Regions from separate parts of the Cytobacillus sp. FSL W8-0315 genome, predicted to be linked through region 1. Evidence: riboswitches for the same ligand, from Rfam matches in the RefSeq annotation. Region 1 holds a riboswitch; each other region holds the start of a gene.
The links. A riboswitch is a leader RNA that binds a small molecule or an ion and turns the genes downstream of it on or off. The one in region 1 is predicted to bind cyclic di-AMP.
Positions count from the first base shown of each region.

Region 1 (7,591 bases):
TCCTTCACCTTCGGACTCGCTCACGTTGATTTCTCCCTTTTCTGTCCGAACCTGCTCCACCTTCGGACTCACTCACCGTTGATTTCTCCCCTTTCTGTCCGAACCTGCTCCACCTTCGGACTCCTTCACGTTGGTTTCCCGCTTCTCTGTCCGAACCTCCTTCACCTTCGGACTCGCTCACGTTGATTTCTCCCCTTTCTGTCCGAACCTGCTCCACCTTCGGACTCCTTCACGTTGGTTTCCCGCTTCTCTGTCCGAACCTGCTCCATCATCCTCTCTTTATGGAATAACACAAAGAAACAAAAAAAAACACTAACAAATATGCTGCCATTTGTTAGTGTTTTCCAATCTATTATGAAGCTTGTTGCTCAAATCTTTCTTCTGCTGGAGGGTTAAATTGCCCTTCCCACTTGGCAATAACAATAGCCGCAAGTGAGTTCCCCACCACGTTAACAGCTGTTCGGCCCATATCAAGGATACGGTCGATGCCGGCAATAAAGGCAAGGCCTTCTGCAGGTAATCCAATTGTGCTGAAAGTAGCCAGCAGCACGACAAAGGATACGCCTGGCACGCCCGCCATTCCTTTGGATGTCACCATCAGTACTAACATTAACGTAATTTGCTGTCCTATGCTTAATTCTATGCCAAACATCTGTGCAATAAATAAAGAGGCAATTGCCTGGTATAAAACGGATCCATCCAGGTTAAAAGAATAGCCTGTCGGAATAACGAATGACGAAATATGTTTCGGGCTTCCCGCTTTCTCCATTTTGTCCATGATTCTCGGAAGCACTGTTTCAGAACTTGCAGTTGAGAATGCCAAAATCAATTCTTCTTTAATCATCTTCAATAATTTAAAGATGCTGAACCCGACAACTTTGGCCATTATCCCCAACACAACAAGAACAAAGAAGATCATGGCTCCATATACAGTAAGTGCCAGCTTGCCCAATGGAATCAATGAGGCAAAACCATACTTGGAAATCGTTACACCAATTAAGGCAAATACTCCGATTGGTGCATACTTCATAAATAGGTTTGTCACATAGAACATGGCCTTTGCCGTGCCTTCGAAAAATCTCAGTACTGGCTTTCCCTTTTCCCCAATTGCTGCAATTCCAAGGCCAAATACAACAGCAAAGAAGATAATCGCCAGCATATCGCCTTCAACCATGGCTTGTACAGGATTAGTAGGTACGATATGCAAAAATGTATCTGCTATCGACTTGCCTTCCTGCTCTTTATTGGTTTCAACATAGCTCGAAATGTCACTTTGCTGCAGGCTGTCCATATTCAGGCCGGCACCAGGCTGAATAACATTACCTGCAATGAGGCCCACCACAATAGCAACCAAAGTCATGCCAATAAAGTAAGTCAATGATTTACCGCCAAGCTTCCCGACGGCTTTTAAATCACCCACACCAGCAATGGCAACAATAATTGTTGATAGTACAATAGGAACAACAATCATTTTAATTAAGCGGATAAAAAGATCGCCAAAGGGCTGCAGCACACTTTGCGCCGTTTCACTTCCATAGAAAATACCGCCAATAGCGATTCCTAAAATAAGACCGATGAAAATTTGAGTGGCTAAACTTAATTTAATTTTTTTCATCAATTACCCTACCTTCTTGTTTAGTTTTATACGTGCTGCGCAGGCAAGGGAAACAAAGATGAGATCCTGATAAAAAAGAAAATCGACAAAAATGCTGGGTTTTGTCAATTCACACTATTTCATATTCTCTTATGTTTCCTTAAACGCTGACGAGGTTAGCTTTCGGGTTAGGACTGCGGAAACAGTAAGCCCTTCCATAGTAGGATTCACCCCAAGCGGAAACTCCGCTGTAAATATTGGGTCCCCCGTTCTTAAAATAAGATTAAGCATAAATCACTATATCATTATATTATTTCAAGATATTTTTTGTAAATAGTTAAGTTTTCCCGGCAGTAAACTAAATGGCCTCTTTAATACACCAAAAAAAAGCTGAAATTCAATGAATTTTCAGCTCTATGACTTGTTATGGGAAATCAATATTAATAGCAATAATAAATATAAGGACTATCACGGATAATGCTGTATTTACTGACCACCACCTTATTTCTGCTTTTGTCAGTACACGGTCAATGATGAAAAAAAAGACAGCAGAAACAAGACTAAGTTCTTTTAATACTGAACCGAATAAACAATGGAATAAAAAGGAGGCAATTTCACGATTAGTGTTTGCAATGAAAATCTTCTGGCTCAACCAATCACTGAACATCGAAGTGATTACTCCATAGGCAGCGACAAACATAAGATTTAAATAATATAAATTAACAAATGCATTCATATCAAAGCCTGTTAGCACTGAGAAAATCAGTGCAAATAACACACTGCTAAGAATGGATGTTAAGATCTTTCTCCTCAAAATAATGGACATTTCCCACTTCATCCTTTATAGAGGCTAAATAATAGAAAGTAAATTTATAAATTGAATATAAGCAAAACAAAAAAAGGCATTTGGCTCCGCCTGCGCCAAATACAATGATAGCCACACATGCTATCCCCGCTAAATCTAAATTAGCACCCTTGTATTAAGAAAATTGAACGGGCTTGTAAACTTTTATTAAAATTCAAGGTGATAACACTCACGGTTAGCTTCATAATAATACCTCAATCAATATGCAATAAAAAATCCATGGCTTTGCTAAATGCTTCTTGTTCTGATTCTGCATCATATCTGGAGGAATATGGATCACTGAATCCATGTTTCCCTTTAAATTTATGTACTTTAATTTTCTTTTTTTCTAAAGCTAATAGTAACTCATCAACATTAAAAGACTGCTCTTCTTGTGGAAAGAATAGCATTATGGGACACTGGGGTGTTAACTCTAAATAGTCCCTGATCCTTGAGCCATAGTATCCCACTATACCATCAACACAATCTCCCTCACTGCACAGCCAGGCAACAGTTGCACCTATACTAAATCCAATGATATATATTTTTTCGTATTCATCTTTAACATCCAATAATAGATCTTTTATTTTTTGGGCAGCTCTGTCGAAACCTGCATGTTCCATAAAATGGCGATAAGCGGCTTCCTCATGAGAATATTCAAAAGGTATCTCTCGCTCTAATAAATGGGGGCATGTCACATCAAAACCCTGCTTTGATAATAATTCGCAAAAACTTTTTATATGTTGATTAATTCCATAGATTTCGTGGATTACGAGTATTAAAGAATTAGAATTACTCTGTCTTATCATGATTATGACCCTTTTTCTCCATATTTCTTCTCCCATTCACCGATCCATTTTTACACCTTATTCCATAAGAAAAAGTATTCTATATTTAAATGTTTTATTCCTTCAACATCTAACACCCTATAAATCAGAAAAGCCGCCTATACGGCAGCTAGACTTTAAAAATGCACCATTATGAAATTAAACAAAAGCTTCATATTCAGCTTTAAGGTTATTGATGATCGTCTGAACAGGCAGGATTTCTTTAATTTCATGGACTCTTGCCCCCGCAAATACAAGGCCATTCTCGCAGTCCCCATCCATGGAAGTAATCAAGGAATCCATTGTACAAAAGCGATAAGAGCAGTTTTTCAGGCAATCGATACAGTTCTTTATTTTCACCTTTTTATTGTCAGCTATCTGCTCTGTAAAGTGGTTCTTAATGGCACGGCCTTCCAGCCCTACGGTGGTTTTCACCATGACGATATCTTCCTGTTTGGCCCGGACATACTTTTCTTTAAAAGATAATGGTGCATCACATTCGCGGCTTGCGACAAATCTTGTTCCCATCTGAACACCCGAAGCACCGATACGAATGGCATGAGCGATATCTCTTCCTGTCATGATTCCTCCGGCAGCAATGACAGGAATCTTAACTGCTTCCACGACTTCCTGTAAAATATCGAATAGTGGTCTTTCGGTCCCTAAATGTCCTCCCGCTTCATTGCCCTCTACAACAACGGCAGAAGCACCAAGCCGTTCTGACATTTTGGCCAGCCTTGCAGATGACACAATCGAGATGACCGGTATACCAGATTCTCTGCCCCAGCTGTACATATCTCTTGATATTCCAGCACCTGAAATAATGAAATCAACCTTTTCCTCAATGGCTGTTTTCATTTTTTCAGCAAAATCATTCATGGCAAAAAGAACATTCACCCCAATATAGCCCTCACCCTTGATAGATGCCTTAGCCTTTCTTATATGCAATCTTAAATCTTCGATGCTAATTCCTGTTCCAGAAATAGTTCCAATCCCCCCGGCATTCGCAACAGCTGACGACAGACCACTTAAAGAAATACCTACGCCCATACCACCTTGCATGACTGGAAATTCAGGCTTCATATGACCAATTCTTAATTGCGGAAATCTCAAAAGAATACCCCATTTCATCGTCGAATTATTTCTTCTCCATTATTGTGTGAATGGGGTTAATTGAATAGTGATAAATATAATACCTGATACTAAAATCAAGTGGTAATTTAGCGATCGTCACACAAAGTTCAAGAAAGAACAAAGATGGGGGCTTAATTCTTTTTATCGTATAACTGATATACCAGAAAATCATCACAACTTATCTTTTTCTTTTGCAGTTACTATACTATAAGAAATATTGAGTTTATCCCAAACCCAAGCATGAAAGATTTCGTCTAATTCTTTTTCCAAGGCCATATCATCCAGACTCGCTTCAAGGCCTAATTTCTCAAAAGTGAATGTCTCTGTCGCCTTAGCCCCCTCATACCGGGCACTGCTAAATGAGAAAGTAACTGTTCTGCCCATCGTGTTTCCCCCTATATTAAATCATCAAGTATTCTTTTTATCAGCACTTACTCGCATGAAAAGCTTTTACCTGCGTTTTTGAAATATAAAATGCAATAGGTAAGCTGATCCTAAGAAAGTAATAATGAAAAATACTTTAACTATAGAAAATTGCTCTATTAAAAGGGCGTGCGTTGAACGATCCGATGAGAAGATAGACCACCAGCTTGGTTAGGGAAATAGAAAAGATACTATAACCCAGGTGCAAAATAACACTAGAAACCAATGGAATCTCATAAGTTCTCCCTCTTACACAGTTAATCCAAAAACTAATTCAAAATCCTTACACCATTAGGATCCACTAATGGGTTTGATGAGAAATCCTTTATAACAGCTTCCCTGATTGTAACTGTCTCACCAATTATTGACTTAATAGAATTGACAGGCTTTCCAAACAAAATGGAAAGGTCACCTTCTAACCCTTTTTTCATTATTTCTAATCTTAATTCCCCTATTTTTATGTTATCAGTCACCGAATCTACTAAATCTTTGTTTGTCTGAAGTTCAATCCTAAAAGAATAAGGGGTTGTAATAAACGTTCTTCGTTCCCCCCTATCAACATTCCAATTCAAATTAACTGCATTTTGACATATAAACTCTTGTTCTTTTTCATTTACCAAAAAGCCTATATGGTCAAATATACTCTTCTTTCCATATCCAAAAGTGACATTTATGCACCCTTTTCTTGCTTCAATTATCCGAAAAAGGATATCTTTTTCCCGAAAGTCATCCCATACCAATGGAGGATCAAAGTTCTGGAAATCCCCCTGGTATTTTCCGATACGCTGATATATCCGAAATCCATTATTTGTGTAAAACCTCTCTGTCTCTTCTACATGCGGAGTCCAAAAATGATAATGAAAAAGCACCGAAGTCACCTCTTTATTAAGTTCACTCCCTTACATATTCAATACAAAAGAAAATATTTCCTTTATAGGAGGTTCCCTGACTTTTCACGGCGTGCTGAAACAGGTTTTCCAAGATGGATAGTTAATGATTCAAAGGTGGTATGGATTCTGCTTGTTCATTTTTCATGGAAATATGAAGCTCTTTCTTAGAGTTGATGGAGGCAAAAAATATATCCCCGAACATAGAGACGCCCATTCTGGCCAATTCCCGTTCAAGCCAGGCTCTATCCAAGCCCAACTGATTAAGGACAGTGGTGTAAACTTCTCCTTCAACGACTACTGGAAAGGCAATTTGATCGGAGTGTTCAGTAATTTTTAAATCTCCCAGGGTGACAGGCATCATTGAAGGTTTCAATTGAACACTTAGCATACCGCTCCCTTCCAGTACTCCCAATTCTACATTTTGGACATCGAAGATATTTTTCTCCCTCAGCATTTGAAGAATGTTGTCGATTGAATAATTAGTCCGCTTTAAATTGGCACGAAGCAATTTACCCTTATTAATTACAATCACCGGTTCGAAAGTAATCATTTTTCCAATCTTTCTGTTCGATATTTTTACTTTCCCAATGATTCGCTGAAAGACGCCTATGGCAATAATGGCAAAGCCTGTTTCCAGATGCCTGATAGACGGATCTGCTATATCCGCCCCAGCCACTGCACCCAGTGTAAGAATCACCAGGTAGTCGAAGATTGGAAGCTCCCCAATCGAACGTCTCCCCATATAAAGAGTAATAAAAAGAAATAGAGGCAGAATGGTAATAATTCTTCCTAAAATAAGAAGACAATGATAAAAAAATTCTCCCATATTTTACTCCTCCCGTTGGTTGGTTGGTTGTTCTTATCTTTTCGGTCTCAGGTGGAGATTATACGGCAGATAGGCGCATTCGAAAGGAAGTTGACCACTGCAGCATAACTTTATAAAATGAAATCATCCCAAATTGGAGGTTTTTTGTTTGTTGAACTTATGTTTAGAGCTGGAGGAGTAACACGTTCTTCATGGCTGCATGCATGAGAAAGTGCCATTTATATCGAACTTTATAAATAAGAACGGGAGATTATAAATGGATATTTTAATTCGGCAGGAATTCCCTGCAGACTATCATTCGACGGAAGAAATGATCAGAGAAGCTTTTTTAAATGAAGAATACAGCGACAAGACAGAACATTTCCTTGTTAAAAGGATTAGAAATTCAGATGCTTTTATTCCGGAGCTTTCTTTAGTAGCTTTAACTCAGGCTAAGGAGGTTGTGGGTCACATACTTTTATCAAAAATCACCATAGCTGATGGCGAGAAGGCTGCAGATTCTCTGGCACTTGCCCCCGTTTCGGTTGCTCCCGGTTATCAAGGAAAAGGCATCGGCAGTCAATTGATTCGTTCTGCACTTAACAAGGCAAAAGAGGGCGGATTTCAATCCGTAATCGTTCTAGGTCATAAAGATTACTATCCAAAGTTCGGCTTTAAGCCAGCCAGCCTTTGGAATATCCAGGCCCCGTTTGAAGTGCCTGACGAAGTGTTCATGGCTCTGGAATTGACGGAGAATGCTCTTGAAAAAGCTGCCGGTGTTGTCCATTATTCAAAAGCTTTTTCAGAATAAGAGGCCTGGATGAAAAAAAGAGCAGCCGATCCACATACTGGATCTTCAGCTCTTGTACCTATTTGTTGATAAAGACATTGCAATGGACCTATTCTGTAAGTTCCCAAGCAGGATTCCAAACTACTTCCCACAAATGTCCATCTGGGTCTTGGAAGTATCCAGAATATCCACCCCAAAAGGTGTCGTGAGCTTGAACCGCAATAACAGCCCCTGCACTCTCAGCCTGTTTCATTACCGTATCTACCTCTTCTTTACTCCCAACA
Region 1 is NZ_JBBOOC010000001.1:67,062-74,652, forward strand. Features, by position in the region: gene MKY20_RS00395 (hypothetical protein) at 5-217, opposite strand; gene MKY20_RS00400 (cation:dicarboxylate symporter family transporter) at 353-1,615, opposite strand; cyclic di-AMP (ydaO/yuaA leader) riboswitch at 1,745-1,894, opposite strand; gene MKY20_RS00405 (hypothetical protein) at 2,019-2,420, opposite strand; gene MKY20_RS00410 (dienelactone hydrolase family protein) at 2,654-3,283, opposite strand; gene MKY20_RS00415 (NAD(P)H-dependent flavin oxidoreductase) at 3,425-4,396, opposite strand; gene MKY20_RS00420 (hypothetical protein) at 4,571-4,783, opposite strand; gene MKY20_RS00425 (hypothetical protein) at 5,092-5,691, opposite strand; gene MKY20_RS00430 (DUF421 domain-containing protein) at 5,813-6,538, opposite strand; gene MKY20_RS00435 (GNAT family N-acetyltransferase) at 6,795-7,328, shown strand; gene MKY20_RS00440 (VOC family protein) at 7,417-7,591, opposite strand, start outside.

Region 2 (7,591 bases), 2.6 Mb from region 1:
TCCAGCATTTGGACCAGTCAGAGTCAGGGAATTGATTTCCACTTGGGCTGTGCATGACCTTACGCATATTTCACAGATTTCTCGAGTATTGGCAAATAGATACAGAACTGATGTTGGTCCTTGGATTGAGTATCTGGGCATTTTAAAAAAGTAAGCACTTTAAATAAATTGCATCATAGTTAAGTTTGTAAATTCTGTGTGAAAAGTAAACTTTTGGGACCAAAACCTCATGATATGGCCGAAGGTGTTCATTTATACTTGTATGGGATTGTGACTTTTCTGATTATTTAAGTCCATTCAAAAAAATATGGAGGCGAATGAATGCTGAATCGTAAGAAAAAAGGCCTGCTGTTAACTTTTATTCTGGTTACTGTCATTCTGATCGTGATGCAGCCCATTCAAAATTCTATAACTAGGGCAGCTGCAGGGGATGGCTCCTGGACATCACCTTATTCCGTATCACAGGGAATCAATACTCAAAACAACTCATCCAAAACTGTTCAAGGCTATGTGGTTGGACAGCCGACTGCGGCAAATACGGTTATTTCAAACCAGTTTCCAAATGACTATGCTTTGGCCCTGGCGGATAGTCCATCAGAGACCAGCACAGCTAAGATGCTTTATGTTCAAATTCCTTCCACGTTTCGCTCTGCTTTCGGCTTAAAATCCAATCCATCTTTGATTGGAGAAAGAATTAAGGTAACCGGAACACTTACCGCCTATTTCTCTCATCCCGGGCTAAAAGATGGGACGGCCTTCGAACAAGCTGGTGATGGAACAGTCATTCCCGGCCCTGAACCAGGAGGATATTATGATGCTGCAAACGGAAAAACAGGGGAGGCTTTAAAAACAGCCCTCCACACTATCATTGATGATCACACGGAAATTTCCTATTCGAATGTATGGGAAGCACTGCGCGAGACAGATGAAGATCCTGCCAATCCCAATAACGTCATTCTTTTGTATACTGGCCGCTCTCAGGGGAAATTCACCAATGGTTCTGGCGTCAATGATTGGAACAGGGAGCATGTTTGGGCTAAATCTCACGGGGACTTTGGAACAGCTATGGGTCCGGGAACAGACTTGCATCATTTGCGGCCAACAGATGCTTCAGTAAATAGCTCGAGAGGGAATCTTGACTTTGACGATGGGGGCACCCAGCATTCAGAGGCACTGGGAAACTACTATGATTCAGATTCCTGGGAACCCAGGGATACAGTAAAAGGCGATGTTGCGAGGATGCTTTTTTATATGGCTGTCCGTTATGAAGGAGACAGCGGAGAAGTGGATCTGGAGCTAAACAATCAGGTCAATAATGGCTCTGCTCCTTATCATGGCAAAATGTCTGTCCTGCTTAAGTGGCATAAGGAAGATCCGGTAGACGATAACGAGCGGAGAAGAAACGAAATCATCTATTCTGATTACCAGCATAACCGCAATCCATTTATAGATCATCCCGAGTGGGCATCAGCAATTTGGGAATAATCTTCAGGAAAGCACTTTCCGTTACTGGGAAGTGCTTTTTATTTTACTTACTTTGAAAAAAAGATTGACAAGAGATTTCCATGGGAGTAATTTATATTTATTAATTTCATAGTAACCTTTTTGCTGAATCATTATGAGCGGGGGAACCAATTTTGATAAACCTGGTTTATCTTGGGGTGAATCTTAGCATATTAAGGCTAAGAAGGGATACTCTCAATCCCTAATCCGACAGCTAACTCCGTAAGCCGAATCGAGGGAAGGGTTGATGGAAACCATTGGCCATTCTTTTTTTAAGAGTGGTTTTTTTGTGTTCATTTTCAAAAAGAAGGGAATTTCTTCAATGAAAAAACAGTATGCAGTATTTGGTTTAGGCCGCTTTGGCGGAAGTCTCGTAAAGGAATTTCATGAATTGGGAGTGGAAGTGCTCGCAATTGATGTAGACCAGGAGAAAGTAAATCAATACGCACAGTTTGTGACATATGCAGTTCAAATCAATGGCATTGATGAAGCTGCCATAAAGCAATCAGGGATAAAAAATATCGATCATGCATTTGTTTCATTTGGTGAAAACATTGAGTCCAGTATATTGACATCCTTGTTATTAAAAGAAATGGGGATTCCAAAGGTGTGGGCAAAGGCACATAATGAGTATCATGCCAGGGTGCTCGAAAAAATTGGCGTTGATCGTGTTATCCACCCGGAGCGGGATATGGCTAAGCGGATTGCCCACCATATTGTTTCGGAAAAAATGATTGATTATATTGAGCTGTCTGAAGATTACAGTATGGTTGAGATTGTGGCTACAGATAAAATTGCCGGAAAATCCCTTTCTGAATTGAATATTAGGGCTAAGTATGGCTGTAATATTGTGGGGATTCAGCGCGGGAAGGAAATAATCGTTACTCCGTCAGCTGAAGAGGTTATTTTAAAGGGCGACGTCCTGATTGTAATGGGACACAATAAAGGGATTGGCAGATTTGAGAGGCATGGAGTATAAGCCTTGCCGATAAAAAAATACCAATACAAGGGGTTAGCCCTATATGTATAAGGAGCATAAAAGAATGAGGAGAATGGGACGTTCCTATAACTGGATAAAAATGAATCCGGCACAAATGCTTTCGGTCGGTTTCTTAATCTTAATTGGTGTAGGCACACTGCTGCTGATGCTGCCTTTTGCTACGAAAGACAGACATCATTTATCGTTTATCGATGCACTTTTTGAGGCGACTTCTGCTGTATGTGTAACGGGTCTCGTGGTAGTGGATACCCAAACCACATTTACTGTTTTTGGCCAGATTGTACTGATGGTCCTCATACAGATTGGCGGCCTTGGATTTATGACATTTGGGGTTCTCATAGCTATCATGCTTGGAAAGAACATTGGTTTGAAAGGAAGGCTGATGATCCAGGAATCTTTAAATCAGCTTTCGATTGAAGGGATGGTCAGGCTGGTTAAATTCGTTGTCGGCTTTACATTAATCGCTGAAATGATCGGTGCATTGATATTGGCTATTCGCTGGTCGTCCGATTTTGGCTTCCCCCGCTCATTGTATTATGGCATTTTCCATTCGGTTTCTGCCTTTAATAATGCCGGATTCGATATAATGGGCCAATTCAGGAGCGTTACTGAATATGCCGGTGATTTTACTGTCATCATGACACTCAGCTTCCTGTTAATAATCGGAGGTATCGGCTATATCGTTGTACTTGATGTAAAAAGAAACAAGAGTTTGAAAAAGCTCTCTTTGCATACAAAATTGGTCCTCCTGATGACGCTGATCCTTAACATTCTCGGAACAGTATTTATCTTTGCGCTTGAATATGATAATCCTGGGACACTTGCCAATTTGCCTTTAAAAGATAAACTATTGGGGGCTTTTTTTCATGGTGTGGTCCCGAGAACGGCTGGATTTAATTCTTTGAATACTGGCGAATTAACTTTAGGTTCGCAGCTGGTAACAATGCTGCTCATGTTCATTGGAGGGGGATCAGGAGGTACCGCCGGCGGCATTAAAGTCACTACCTTTGTCTTGATTTTTCTTGCAGTCAGAGCGCTGATAAAGGAAGAAGATGAAGTGAGCCTGATGGGAAGGCGAATTCCAAAGGATCTTATTGTCAGAGCTTTTACAATAACCGTCTATTCAATAGGATTCATCTTCTTTATCTTATTTATTTTATCCATAACAGAAAATGCTCCATTGAACGTCCTTTTATTCGAGGTGATATCCGCTTTTGGCACGGTAGGCATGTCGATGGGGCTCACACCTGAATTAAGTGCAACAGGAAAAGGGGTAATTGCATTTATGATGTTTGCAGGAAGAGTAGGGCCAATCACAATCGCTTTTGCACTTGCCCGAAGAAAAGGAAAGGCCAAATATAAATTTGCAGAAGAGAAAATCATGATTGGATAAGTGAAGGAAAGTTATCTGGTGTATAGGACAGAATAATTTAGTTTCAATAAAATTTTCCACCATAAATAGGATAGGGGATTTTAAATGAAAACCAGATTTAATGACTATATAAGCATTAAGATTCATCAAATAGACCTGACCTTAACAAGCTATATTAAGACTAAATTAGCCCACTTAAATATTGCCCCGGAGCAGAACCTGATTCTAATGCTTCTCTGGGAAGAAGACGGATTAAGCCAAAATGAAATCGCCAGGCGGCTGGATAAAGATAAATCTAACATTGCCAGAATGCTGAGCAGTCTTGAAAAGAAAGGCTTTATCAAAAAAAGCATGAATAAAGAGGACAGCAGATCTCTGAATGTTTATCTAACCAAAAACGGCAAAAATCTCAGTGAACATGTATATCCCATCACAGAGGAGTTTCACTCAATCGTCACATCGGGTATTACGAAGGAAGAGCTGAGAATTGTTGACGATGTTTTAATGAAAATGAGAAGAAATATGGAGGGTAATTAGCGGTGCAGGATAGAGTGGGATGCTTCTATCCTGTTTTTTTGTGAAGGTCATGAAGCCCAAAATGAGAACAGCGCTGAGAAACAGTCGCCATGAAGGCTCCATGAACCCGAAAAGTCGTGAAGCGAGAAGAAAACAGTCGCCATGAAAGCTTCATGAAGCCGAAAAGTCGTGAAGCGAGAAGAAAACAGTCGCCATGAAAGCTTCATGAAGCCGAAAAGTCGTGGAGCGAGAAGAAAACGATCGCCATGAGGCAGTCATGAAGCCGAAAAAGAGAGCAGCGGTAAGAAAACGGTCGCCATGAGGCAGTGATGAAGCCGAAAATGGGAGCAGCGCCGAGAAAACTGTTGCCATGAATCTATAAGAATTTAAAACGGCACTCTAAAGAGAATCAGTTTATATGCAAATTTGAACTATCTGAGTTACCAGGTAAATCGATTCAGTTCATTCATTAATAATAGTATAATAAAATACATATATTTCTATATCTGGCTAACGGATGTTTTCATTGAGTCATACAGGGGGAAGATGATGACGAAGATTATGCAGATATCAGATGAACTAAAGGATTGGATTGTGGGTGCGCTAAAAAGTGATGTGAGTCCGATTGCGCTTGCGAACGCTTTGATTAAGAAGGGTTTCGATAACCGGTTTGCATATGAGACTTTATTTAAAATTGTTGGAAATGAAGCAATTAAGACGACAGAAGGGCAGCAGATTCGATATACTTATGAAGTCCCCAAAATAGGCAGGAAGGGGAATATCCTTCATACGAGTGATAAGGACGTAAAAGTGCTTTCCAGAAATGAAAAGCCATTTGTGCTCCATTTGGATCAGGTGCTCAGCTCAGAAGAATGTGATGAGCTTATCAGTCTTTCAAGGAGCCGGCTGCAGCCATCCCTGGTGGTGGATAGGGGTTCTGGAGAAGAACGGGCGGGTTCAGGAAGGACAAGCAAGAGCATGGCTTTCCGGCTTAAAGAAAATGAACTGGTCGAAAGAATCGAAACGAGGATTGCTGAATTGACCGGTTATCCTGCAGAAAATGGTGAAGGCCTTCAGATCTTAAACTATGGATTGGGTGAAGAATATAAGCCTCACTTTGATTTCTTTCCCCCCCACATGGCGGATGCCAGCAAAGGCGGACAGAGGGTTGGAACGTTCCTCATCTATTTGAATGATGTGGAGGATGGCGGTGAAACGGTCTTTTCTAAAGCTGGACTTTCATTTGTTCCCAAAAAGGGAGCGGCCATTTACTTCCATTATGGCAATGCTCAGGGTCAGCTGGACCGATTGTCAGTCCATAGCAGTGTGCCTGTAAGAAAGGGAGAAAAATGGGCTGCTACCAAATGGATTAGGGAAAGCAATATATATTGCCATTAGAGTTTTTAAAGAATAATCAGAAGGAAGTTTGATCAGGTGAAACTCATCAACAAACTATTCTCAAAGCAAAAAACGGCTTCGATTGAATTTTGTCAGCGGAATCTGGATGAATTTTTAAAAGAAGAGAGTTTGGCTGCATTTAATCAATTTCTGAGCCAGAAGAATATTAACTATAAAGAATACGAATGCCAGAGCAGATGCAAAGAATGCAGGCAATCACCTTATGCCCTGGTGGACGGGAAGCTGATTGCAGCGGAGAGTTCGGATGAATTATTGATAAAATTGAAAGAAGAAGTAAAGAAATAAAAGGAATCGGAGCAATCCGATTCCTTTTTTCATACTCTTTTTTTTGATGTACATTGAGAATGTGAATGTGCAAATTAATCTAGTATTGATCCTGAAATAGCATCTCCCTATTCATATAAAAGAGAAGGAGGATTATTGCTCCTTCCCTGCACCAAGATCTTCTGCCAATTCCATAATCGCTTTATTGATTCTCCAGACGAAATAAAGGTGATGAATCAAATCACGCTGGGATTGCTGCCTTGCTGGTGCCAATCGTTCAATTTGTTCCCTTTCATTTTCAAGACTATACACAAGCATGCCGTCTCCGCTATCTTTAATCAAATCCATTAATGTCTCAATATTTAATTCAAGCTTTTCTTCAATCCTTATGAAAACATCGACCAGCTCATCGGGATAGTCGAATCCTTTTCGGTAGGAGGAAGCCACAAGGTGTCTTGCATAATAGTTGATGGCTGAAAATAGTGTAATCCATCTGTTAACGTCAGCATGGCGCGGGGATCCGGGTTTTTTTATCAGAGATTGTGCTTCAACGTTTATGGTTTTAAGTTTTTGATCCAATAAGAAGCCTTTGCCTGAAAGCTCCTTAACGTTCACATCTTCCCGGAAGCTTCTCACATACTCAGTGACATACGGTTTCAGTTCTTGTAAGTAGTCATTTAAGGTATCCGCCACTTTTTCCTTCGTTTTCTTTGGGAAAATAAATAAGGAAACTCCGAATGCAATGCCGGCACCGGCAATTGTATCGATTACCCTTGCACTGATAAGGGAAAATGTAATTCCTCCAAGTAAAAGGTCATATATAAAAGCAACCAGCATCGTTATAAACATGCTCATTAACGTATAGGAGACCTCAAACAAATAAAAGGCGAAAAAAACCGCTGCAAAAATCAGCGTTATTTCCAGGACGGAATGGCCGCTGACCACTCTTGCAAGTGTAAATCCAATTACTGCTCCAATAATTGTTCCAACCGACCGCTGAAAACCTTTCGTATAAATGCGCCCGATCGATTCGGTACCGAGCAAAACAATAAAAGCTGTTAAAAGAACCCAATAAGGCTGGTCAGGCGAAAGAATCTGGCCGGCAATGATGGAAATGATTGCAGCAGTCAATGCCTGAAAAGCTTTTTTGGTGGAAGGTTTGATGCCCTTATCTTCTTCAGATGGTTCATCTTCAGTGTCGCCTTCAGCTGCCTCTTCAGATAATTTAATCTCATTGTCTTTCATTTTATGAAGTGCCTGCTGTATGGTTATGCCGCCCTCGATGACATGGTTCGCAATGGACTCGATCCGCCTGATCAGAAACAGCCATCCTGCAGGTTTGTCTTCCCGGCTGAACAAATCAATAATAAGCAGGCGGAGGGCCTGAACAGCAAGCTCTGCTTCACGCAGATTTTGTTCTTCATATTGTTGGGCAAGAACTTCAGCATCGCGAAGAGAACGGGTTACCCAAACCAGGAGTTTTCTCAGCTCATCAATTTCAAGGGCATTTGCTTTTT
Region 2 is NZ_JBBOOC010000001.1:2,643,296-2,650,886, forward strand. Features, by position in the region: gene MKY20_RS13630 (DinB family protein) at 1-154, shown strand, start outside; gene MKY20_RS13635 (endonuclease) at 322-1,485, shown strand; cyclic di-AMP (ydaO/yuaA leader) riboswitch at 1,597-1,747, shown strand; gene MKY20_RS13640 (potassium channel family protein) at 1,826-2,482, shown strand; gene MKY20_RS13645 (TrkH family potassium uptake protein) at 2,547-3,896, shown strand; gene MKY20_RS13650 (MarR family winged helix-turn-helix transcriptional regulator) at 3,981-4,412, shown strand; gene MKY20_RS13655 (2OG-Fe(II) oxygenase) at 4,941-5,789, shown strand; gene MKY20_RS13660 (DUF1450 domain-containing protein) at 5,826-6,095, shown strand; gene MKY20_RS13665 (FUSC family protein) at 6,228-7,591, opposite strand, start outside.
Region 2: linked by a shared signal. The riboswitch ahead of MKY20_RS13640 (potassium channel family protein) and the one ahead of MKY20_RS00400 (cation:dicarboxylate symporter family transporter) in region 1 are both predicted to bind cyclic di-AMP.

Region 3 (4,447 bases), 2.6 Mb from region 1:
CTATATAACCAATTGCTGTATTTTCAGGAAGATTGTCAAATCGGAAAAAGCCTGAATCCTTCATTCCACATGGTTCAAAAATTTGGGAATGAATATAATCCTGGAAACTCAGTCCTGTCTTCTTCTCTATAATTAAACCCAAAAGTATATATCCGGCATTATTATAATGAAATTTCTCCCCGGGCTTAAACATCATCTTTTTATTCTGGAACATAGGAAGAAAATCTCTCAGATGATTTAATAGATACATTGGCCTTTCTTTCCACAGCTCCTCAAAATCATCCATAATTGACTCATCAAAATAGTCGGGCACTCCGGATGTATGGGTTAACAGGTGATGAATGGTAATTGTCTCATCAAATAAGGGAAAAACATCCTTCAATACATCATTAAGTCTTGTTTCGAATGATATGAATCCATTCTCGGCCAATTGACAAATGCCAACCGCCGTAAAAATCTTACACCCGGAGGCGATGCCAAACCTGGTACCTGGATTATTTTGGGTTTTGTTTGCTCGATCAGCATCCCCCTCTGCTAATTGAAGGATCAATTCCTCCTTTTCTTTAACAAGTACGACACCGGAAAAACCAACATTTTTAATTACAGACCTTAACCTTTTATCATAATCCCTAAATAACATGAGTATTCCCCTTTAAGTAATATTCCATTGACCTAAAGCAATGCGGGACAGTAATAGCAGACTCTATAAAAACATATAACGGATTTAAAGAGGATGATTCCTCCAAATGAAAGAGTCGCTTAATCTTTTAGTATTTTATAAATATTTTTCAAAAGCAGTAATAGTCAGTGATTCATTTATTTCCATTTTCTTCAGCTCTTTAAAACCATTCTTTAAATAAAAAGTGACAGCAGGGGTATTCTTAGAGCCTGTTGTGACAATCATTTTTTCATTCATCGGCCTCAGTTCAATGAAGTTCAGCAGCTTTTGTGCAATTCCCTTTCTAAAATGTTCAGGATGCACAATCAGTCTATGAATATCTAAAACATTATTTTCCTCTTTAAAAGAAATCACACCGCATAATTTTTCACCTATAAAATACCCCAGGAAGGTTTCTCCGGTTATTCGCAAGTCATCAGCCGTATCCTTCAAAGGCGGTAAATCAGGACATCCAATGATTTCAGCCTCAATTTTATACGCAGGAAGCTGGACACTTAGAACTTGCACAGCAGCTTTTCGATCTTTAATATCAATTTCCCTAATCATTATGGTCCCTCTTTTTATATTAGTTTTAAGATAAACTTCTCTATCAAGGATAAATTCCCTCTTTTTTGGACGAATGAAGACCTTCCAATTTAAAATTTAACTAGGGGTGAATAGGATGAATTTAAAATATGAAGTGATAACAGAAGAGAAAATCAGACTTTGCCGGGATTTATGCAATAAGCTGATGGCTTTTCAGAAATCTAAGGCACATATAACACCTGAGCGTTTTGACAGCATGAATTTTGAAACTAGAATGATTCCATCCGTAAAATCAGCTTTACATAATTATTTAGAGATCGTTAAGGACGATGAAGAAATCGCGGGCTATGTCTATTCCAATGTTTCTCCTAAGGAAGCCAGCTCCAATGATTTCGCCACTTTTTTTGATCTGACTTCAGTCGGGAAAAGCCATGTTGGCTGCTTATCTCAATTCTTTATAAAAAATGCTACAGACCATATGGAATTGGATCAGTTCTTTCTAACATGTCGATGGAATGGTTAAGCCAATTCAAAGATGTGGAAGATTATTTTATCTATGTATCAAATAGGAATACAGAGGCTCTTGAATTTTATACTCGCAAAGGGTTTACTGTTAGTCATGAGATTCTCGACGGCTTTATTACAGTTTCCCGCGCAAATAAGAAAGGCCATTCCCCCTGGAACAGACAACAGGAAAAAACTTTCCCAGTAATCAATAAGCTGCCGGACCAATTGGATAAATGCAGAAGCGACAATAATTCAGCGGATATCTTACCTGAATTTTTTCAGGCATATTTTCATCAGCAATATCCCCAAAGCCAATATACTCATAATCCAAAAAAATAATGGTGGACATTGTCATAAATCTTGTTATAATTCTAAAAGAAATTACTTTGAAAAGGGTGCTTTATGGGAAATACATGCAGATATGTTGTAAGTGCCACTGGGAAAAACGGCGAGACTTATTATACGCAATGCAAGGACAAAGAAGAGTTAAAAGAGTGGCTGGCCGAACATGAAGACAAGCTGAATAAGAAGGAATTGAAAGTGAAAGACAAAAAAAGACATCCTCTTTTAAGCTGGCTTAACTTCTAATCTTATTGCTAAAAAACCAAATTGACCTTTCCTATTAAATTACTATTTGAATTATAGTAACCTTAGTAAACCTAGATAAGAAAATCGTATGATTTACAACTTTTATGATTATTGTTAATATATTAAAAAAACATTAATAATTTTCGCTTAATCTTAATTGAGCGGGGGAACCAACTGTACTTTTTTAACAAAAGTACCTGGGGTGAATCCTTTTACAGGTAGGGTACTCTCAAGACCCGAACCCGACAGCTAACCTCGTAAGCGTGTTGAGAGGGAACACTGCATAAATGCACAGTGGTTATTACCTCTGTGTTTTTTTGTTGCCTTTTTTAGTTAGGTTTATGTTTTTTGGGGGTATTATAGGAAAGGCAAAATATTTTTTGTGCGCGATTTACATTTTTTTACATCATTTATTTCATTGGAGGAACGTGTATGAAATTATCTACTAAAATTATTCTTGCTTTGATCGCGGGGGGAATCACAGGGCTGTTGATTAATTTATTTGCACCTGGCATTTTCCCCGAGCTTGACAAGTTTTTGTTTACTCCGCTGGGAAAAATCTTTTTAAATCTCATCAATATGCTGGTTGTTCCGATCGTCTTCTTTTCCATCACCCTTGGAACAGCAGGCCTCGGTGATCCTAAGAAGTTGGGAAGAATTGGGATTAAGACAATCTCCTACTTCCTGGTTACCACCAGCATTGCAATCGTCATAGGTCTTGCTTTGGCAGCTGTTTTCCAGCCAGGAAACGTTGGTGAATTTGACGTAACAAACGTGGAGTACGAATCGAAGGAAGCTCCTCCTGTCTCAGAGACACTATTAAATATTATTCCAACCAATCCGGTAAAAGCCTTCACGGAAGGCAATATGCTTCAGATTATCACTTTTTCTATTTTTGTCGGATTTGCATTAACCATGCTCGGCAATAAAACAAAAGGCATATTAAACCTTATTGAACAAGGCAATGACATGATGATGTACCTTGTTAACCTGGTTATGAGGTTCGCTCCTTATGGAACGTTTGGACTTATCGTTTCTGCTGTAGGAAGTCAGGGTCTAAGTGCCATTAAAGCTATGGGACTTTATATGATCGTAGTTCTTCTTGCGTTATTTATACATGCGATTTTAACCTATGGAGGTTCTATTGCTTTACTTGCAAAGAAAAACCCGCTATGGTTCTTTAAAGGCTTTGCGCCGGCCATGGGGGTTGCTTTCAGTACATCAAGCAGTAATGCGACTCTGCCGATTTCCATGAATACGGCCCAAAAAAATCTGAAAGTTCCTGAATCAATCAGCAGCTTTGTTCAGCCTCTCGGTGCAACCATCAACATGGATGGAACAGCCATCATGCAGGGAGTTGCAACTATTTTCATTGCCCAGGTATATAATGTTGATTTAACATTGACACAGCTAATCACGGTTGTCCTTACTGCCGTTCTTGCCAGCGTTGGTACAGCTGGTGTGCCTGGTGTCGGTTTGATTATGCTAGCGATGGTTCTTAACTCTGTCAATCTTCCTGTTGAAGGTATCGCATTAATCATTGGGATTGACCGTCTGCTTGATATGACGCGAACAGCAGTTAATATTACAGGTGATGCTGCCTGTGCAGTAATTGTAGCGGAAACGGAAGCAAAGAAAGAGGCCGTTAAAGCCTGAATGCAAAATAGCACCGGTTATCCGGTGTTATTTTTTTGTGGAAATCTCTTCCTCCCTGCTTGTTTCATTATTCAAATTCATTGATTTTCTATTATTTTTTAGTATAATTAGATTCATAACCATCACGTAACAGTTTGGAGGAATCCTCATGGGGCTGAGAAGTTAAGAATAGGAGAATTGGCTGAAAAAGCAAAGGTTACTAAGAGAACGATTGATTACTATACTTCACTCGGACTGCTAAAAGCAGAACGTTCCCCTTCAAATTATCGCTATTATGATTATTCCGCCATCGAACGTATTGCTTTTATCGAAAAATGTAAAGCGGATGGTTTGTCGCTGGAGGAAATAAAGAAAAAAGTTATCGGCCGATTTTCTGAAGAGGTAGATGTTCTTGAACTAAGGCTCAAAATTCAGGATCTGGAGGAAGATGTGACAAAAGCACTTTCACAGCTTAAAAAATCTGATCCCGAAAAATACGAATATGTCAAAAAG
Region 3 is NZ_JBBOOC010000001.1:2,638,034-2,642,480, reverse strand. Features, by position in the region: gene MKY20_RS13625 (serine hydrolase domain-containing protein) at 1-640, opposite strand, end outside; gene MKY20_RS13620 (GNAT family N-acetyltransferase) at 776-1,225, opposite strand; gene MKY20_RS13615 (hypothetical protein) at 1,341-1,727, shown strand; gene MKY20_RS13610 (hypothetical protein) at 2,114-2,299, shown strand; cyclic di-AMP (ydaO/yuaA leader) riboswitch at 2,434-2,579, shown strand; gene MKY20_RS13605 (dicarboxylate/amino acid:cation symporter) at 2,732-3,955, shown strand; gene MKY20_RS13600 (MerR family transcriptional regulator) at 4,133-4,447, shown strand, end outside.
Region 3: linked by a shared signal. The riboswitch ahead of MKY20_RS13605 (dicarboxylate/amino acid:cation symporter) and the one ahead of MKY20_RS00400 (cation:dicarboxylate symporter family transporter) in region 1 are both predicted to bind cyclic di-AMP.